DNA from 2 places in the Terribacillus sp. DMT04 genome. Region 2 is predicted to be linked to the other one. Evidence: riboswitches for the same ligand, from Rfam matches in the RefSeq annotation. Region 2 holds a riboswitch; the other holds the start of a gene.
The links. A riboswitch is a leader RNA that binds a small molecule or an ion and turns the genes downstream of it on or off. The one in region 2 is predicted to bind S-adenosylmethionine.
Positions count from the first base shown of each region.

Region 1: it holds a riboswitch for S-adenosylmethionine, as region 2 does, so the genes downstream of both, metK (methionine adenosyltransferase) here and mmuP (S-methylmethionine permease) in region 2, are expected to answer to the same signal.

Region 1 is NZ_CP077639.1:2,295,568-2,298,785, forward strand. It holds gene metK (methionine adenosyltransferase) at 52-1,251, opposite strand; SAM riboswitch class I at 1,437-1,542, opposite strand; gene pckA (phosphoenolpyruvate carboxykinase (ATP)) at 1,734-3,218, shown strand, end outside.
Region 2 is NZ_CP077639.1:3,044,831-3,048,048, reverse strand. It holds gene KS242_RS15750 (beta-galactosidase) at 1-1,044, shown strand, start outside; SAM riboswitch class I at 1,097-1,201, shown strand; gene mmuP (S-methylmethionine permease) at 1,293-2,711, shown strand; gene mmuM (homocysteine S-methyltransferase) at 2,671-3,218, shown strand, end outside.

The DNA of each region.
Region 1 (3,218 bases), 750 kb from region 2:
TGCCGGCACAAAAAGAGCAAGAGCGAAAATTGCGCTCTTGCTTTTAACAGATTATGCGAATGTATAGCTTTTCAGCTGTGCTGCTCTGTCTGTCTGCTCCCAAGGGAAGTTTTTGTCTGTGCGTCCAAAATGACCGTACGCAGCTGTATCTTTGTAGATTGGCTGACGCAGGTTCAGCATCTTGATGATACCAGCTGGACGTAAATCAAATAGATCGCGTACTGCATTCACCAAAGCTTCTTGCGTTTGTTTGCCTGTTCCGAATGTATCAATACTGATAGAAACCGGTTCAGCAACACCAATTGCATACGCAAGCTGTACTTCACATTTATCTGCAAGACCAGCTGCGACGATATTTTTCGCCACATAACGCGCTGCATAAGCTCCGGAACGATCCACTTTTGTAGCATCTTTTCCGCTGAAAGCACCGCCTCCGTGACGTGCATAGCCACCGTACGTGTCGACGATAATCTTACGGCCAGTCAAACCAGCATCACCTTGAGGACCCCCAATAACGAAACGTCCTGTCGGGTTAATAATGTATTTTGTATCTTCATCCAGCAATTCAGCAGGAACAACAGGCTTGATGACAAGCTCTTTTAAGTCAGCATGAATCTGCGCCTGTTCTGCTTCTGGGTGGTGCTGTGTGGAAATGACGATGGTATCAATCCGCACCGGCTGATTATTTTCATCGTATTCTACTGTTACTTGTGTTTTACCATCTGGACGCAAGTAGTCCACAACCTCATCTTTCCGCACCTTAGCCAATTGCTTGGAAAGGCGGTGAGCAAGCGAAATAGGAAGCGGCATAAATTCAGGCGTTTCATTGCTGGCATAACCAAACATTAATCCTTGGTCGCCAGCACCAATTGCATCAATCTCTTCGTCTGACATATGCCCTTCGCGAGCTTCCAATGCTTGATTGACTCCGCCTGCAATATCAGGGGATTGCTCATCGATTGCTGTTAAAACAGCACACGTATCAGCATCAAAGCCGTATTTTGCACGGGTATAACCAATTTCTTTGATCGTGTTGCGCACGATACTTTGAATATCAACATAAGCACTTGTCGTGATTTCACCTGCGACAAGCACTAGCCCTGTGGTCACTGTTGTCTCACAAGCAACACGGGCATTTGGATCCTTGGACAGGATTTCATCTAATATAGCATCCGAGATTTGGTCACAGATTTTATCCGGGTGGCCTTCAGTAACGGATTCTGAGGTAAATAATCGACGATTAGCAGTCATTCTGCCAAATCCCCCTTCAACTACAATTAATACGGAAGTTCTACTCTTTCCAAGTATGTTATTAAGAAACTTGATAATGGGTGAAGGTTTGAAAGAGCACTACAATTAGTATTGCTCTTTTTTTAGTATTAAGCCGTGACATGAAAAAAACCTTCTATGCATAACAGAAGGCTGGCTTATTCCCTCTCTTATCGTTCAAGGTATCCCTTGCTCAGGTTGAGCACCATTTCACGTGTTGTGACGGTTGCCGGGTTTCTTAGGGCCTGTCCCTCCGCCTACTCTGAATAAGAGTGTTTCCGCTCGCACTTATGTTATCGAAACAACGCCCATAAGTCAATAAAATCCTACAAATACCGACTGTGTATATAGGGATTGCTATACGTTCCAATTTGACATTTTCATTGCAATTTAAAATAGTATGTATTAATATCTTAATGTGTTATACTATTATAAATTAAACAAAACAAAGGGCGGGATCTTAAATGCGAATGATGCATGCAGCAGCAGCTTTAGAGGAATTACGCAATCAGCCAAATGTAAAAAGAAACTTATCTGTGGCACAGCTGACAGAGGCGGCACTATCCCGTCATGAAGCGCGTCTGACAGAAACAGGCGCCTTGCGAGCAGCTACCGGAAAGTATACTGGACGCTCACCTAAGGATAAATTTATCGTACAAGACGAACTCTCCGAAAATAAAGTAGACTGGGGTAAAGTGAACCAGCCCATCAGCGAAGAAATATTTGAGCATTTATTAGATAAGGCTGTGAATTACTTACAGGCTCAAGAAGAAGTTTTCTCCTTCCAGGGTTTTGCTGGAGCGGATGAACGTTATCATTTACCAATTCAAGTAATCAATGAGTACGCGTGGCACAATTTATTTGCTCATCAGCTGTTCATCCGGCCATCTGATGAAGAGCTGGCAGCACATAAACCTGCTTTCACTGTTATTTCGGCACCTGGTGTGAAAGCAGATCCAGCTGTTGATGGCACAAACTCGGAAGCATTTGTCGTTGTATCATTCAAACAGCGTGTTATCGTTATCGGCGGAACAGAATATGCCGGTGAAATGAAGAAATCCATCTTCTCTGTTATGAATTTCTTACTGCCGCAGCAGGAAGTCATGCCCATGCATTGCTCTGCCAATGTCGGAGCAGACGGAGATACAGCTTTATTCTTCGGTTTATCAGGCACAGGCAAGACAACACTTTCTGCAGATTCCAATCGCCCTTTGATTGGAGATGATGAACATGGGTGGTCTCCGGACGGCGTCTTCAACATAGAAGGCGGATGCTATGCTAAGTGCATTAACTTATCTGCTGAGAAAGAACCGGAAATCCACGGAGCAATCAAATTCGGCACTATCCTTGAAAACGTCACGGTAAATGAGAATGGCGTATGTGACTATGATGATGGGTCGGTAACTGAAAACACCCGTGCCGCTTATCCGATTGATTATATAGAAGGAAGCCTTCCAAAAAGCAAGGCTGGTCAACCGAAGACAATCGTTTTTCTGACTGCTGATGCTACCGGAGTACTTCCCCCTATCAGCAAACTGACGACCGAACAAGCAATGTATCATTTCTTAAGTGGGTATACGAGTAAGCTTGCCGGCACAGAGCGAGGTGTTACTGAACCAGAAGCAACGTTCTCTACTTGTTTTGGCGCTCCATTCCTTCCGCTTGCACCCGCTGTTTATGCAGAGATGCTAGGCGATAAGATCAGCACACACCATGCAGAGGTGTATCTCGTGAATACAGGTTGGACTGGCGGCGACTATCACACAGGCGCGAGAATGAAACTTACGTATACGAGAAGAATGGTGCAAGCGGCACTGTCAGGAGAGCTGAAAGATATCCGTACAGCCGAGGACGAGATTTTCGGCTTGCATGTTCCAGTTTCTTGCCCAGACGTACCGACTGCCCTCTTAATGCCTGAAAATGCATGGGAGAATAAAACTGCTTACAAA
Region 2 (3,218 bases):
CGGCCTGGAATGCATATACTCTCCTCGATGCAAATGATTGCCCATGGATCGGATAGCATCTTATATTTTCAGTGGCGTAAATCACGTGGGTCAACGGAGAAATTCCATGGAGCTGTTGTCGATCATGATCGTTCGCCGGATAACCGTGTCTTCCGTGAAGTAGCAGCACTCGGCGCAAACATGGAAAAACTGGCGTGCTTAGCAGGTGCGCATCGGACGGCGGAAGTGGCTTTGCTTTATGATTGGGAAAACGATTGGGCGCTAGAGGATGCGCAAGGATATGGGTTGGATTCCAAGCAGTATATCAAGACGATGCATGCACATTATCGGCCATTTTGGAAACGTGATATCCCGGTAGATGTGATTGGAAAAACACACAATTTCCAAAAGTATAAGCTATTGGTTGTACCTATGCTTTATATGATGGAAAACAAGACTGCAGAAAAATTAGAGAAGTTTGTGCAAGCGGGCGGCCGACTCGTGATGACCTATATTAGCGGTGTGGCAGACGAGCATGACTTAGTGCACCCTGGTGCTTGGCAGGAAAAACTCGCAGATATCTTTGGATTGCGTCCTGCCGAAACAGACACGCTGTACCCGGCGGATCGCAACAGTGTAGAGTACAAAGGGAAGGCGTATGAATTAAAAGACTATGCCACTGTATTAAAACTTCATGGAGCAAAGGCAATTGGCAGCTATGAAAAAGACTTTTATGCAGGCACACCTGCTATCACCGAACATGCTTATGGAGAGGGCAGTGCTTATTATATTGGTGCTAGGCTGGAAGATGCATTTCAAGAGGATTTCTACGAGGAGTTGCTGTTAAAGGAGCATATCGTTGCGCCTGTTCGTATTAAGAAGGAAGCAGATGTCTCTGTCCAAGTCCGGTTTCATGCCCACACCACTTTTGTCTTTATCATGAACTTTAGTGAAAGTGAAAAAGCAATTGAAATGGATCAAACATATCAAGATATACTTCAAGGTGGCTCATTAGAAGGGCACTATTTGTTAAAACCATATGAAGTAAAAGTGCTTCAATTCTAAATATTTTATTGACATTTTTGACAGCCGCTGATATTGTAAATGCAATTCCATAATCTTATCCAGAGAAGCAGAGGGACTGGCCCGGTGAAGCTTCAGCAACAGGTCGCAAGGATACTGTGCTAATTCCAGCGGGTGGATGCCACCTGATAGATGAGACGTTCGCAGATTATTTGTCAGTTCAGCACATCCTCTTGGGTGTGCTTTTTTTGTTGACAAAATACTTAGATTGATAGAAATGAGGCTGTCATATGACATCGAAACGAAATTTTAAACGACACATGCAGACGCGTCATCTTATTATGCTTTCACTCGGTGGTGTCATTGGGACAGGGTTGTTTTTAAGCTCTGGTTATACAATTCAACAAGCTGGTCCTTTTGGAACGGTGCTAGCCTATTTAATTGGAGCGTTAGTTGTTTACCTCGTTATGCTTTGCTTAGGCGAACTTGCTGTACATATGCCTGAAACAGGAGCATTTCACAGCTATGCACATACATACATAGGACCAGCAACAGGATATGTTGTTGCATGGCTGTACTGGCTGACGTGGACAGTAGCTTTAGGCTCAGAGTTTACAGCTGCCGGACTGCTTATGCAGCGCTGGTTTCCAGAGATCAATGTATGGATTTGGAGTGCGCTGTTTGCTGGTTTAGTTTTCTTTTTAAATAGTGTTGCCGTGCGCTTTTTTGCTGAATCGGAGTTTTGGTTCTCATTCGTAAAAGTAGCTGCTATTATTCTTTTTATCTTAATTGGCACAGCTGCCATTTTCGGAATTATCCCGATGCACGATACAGAAACGGCACCATTGTTTACGAACTTTACGGATGCTGGATTGCTGCCTAATGGAGCTTTTGCCATTCTTTTGACAATGTTGGCAGTTAATTTTGCTTTTTCTGGTACCGAGTTAATTGGTATTGCATCAGGAGAGACAGAAGATCCGCAGAAAACCGTGCCAAAAGCAATTCGTACCACAGTCATCAGACTGGTTATCTTCTTTGTCGGGACCATTATAGTGCTATCCGCCTTGCTTCCTTTTCAAGAAGCCGGTGTGCTGGAAAGTCCCTTTGTAACGGTGCTGTCACGCGTTGGGATACCATATGCTGCGGATGTGATGAACTTTGTTATTTTAACAGCAATCCTTTCGGCTGCGAATTCAGGGCTATATGCTTCGAGCAGAATGCTGTGGTCATTGGGAGATAAAAAGCTTATTCCGCAGTACTTTGCCAAGCTTTCTAAACAGGGTATCCCGCTGCGCGCGACTGTCTGGAGCATGGGAGGGGGAGCACTCGCTTTACTGTCGAGTATCATTGCGCCGGAAACTATTTATCTTGTTTTAGTATCTGTTTCTGGTCTTGCGGTTGTAGCCGTATGGATGAGTATTGCTTTATCTCAATTTTTCTTCCGGCGCCGTTTTCGCAAAGCGGGGCATGCGGACAAAGAACTTGGCTACCGAACGCCATGGTATCCAGTTGTGCCGATTACAGCTTTCTTGTTATGCCTGGCGTCTGTTATCGGTATCGCATTTGATCCTACTCAAGTGATTGCCTTGTATTGTACAATCCCATTCGTGCTATTTTGTTACGCTGCTTATTATATTACCGAATATACAAAGAAGAGGAGACAACGTCATGCCAAGCAATCCGATTCAACAACTGCTGAACAAGCATAAAGTAATGATTCTTGATGGTGCATTAGGAACAGAATTAGAAAGACAAGGATGCAATCTAGAGGATCCCTTATGGTCAGCACGCATTCTTTTGGAGCAGCCAGAATTGATTCGCCAAACACACTTGAACTATTTCCGAGCTGGTGCCGATTGTGCCATCACTTCCAGCTATCAAGCTTCTGTTGAGGGTTTCCAGTCTCGGGGGCTGGAGGAGGAAGAAGCGCTGAACTTGATTGGAAAAACAGTTAAGTTAGCAGCAGAAGCAAGAGAGATTTATAGCCAAGAAGCAAAAGTTCCTAATCAAGTGTTACCGCTCGTTGCAGGATCTGTGGGTCCATATGGCGCCTTTTTGGCAGACGGTTCGGAATATCGAGGAGATTATCAAGTATCCGATAAGGTACTGAAAGATTTTCATAAACCGCGTATGCAAGCTTTGCTGGAAGCTGGCGCCGATCTGCTGGCTTTTGAAACAATTCCATCGTTACAAGAAGCGGAAATCTTAATTGATTT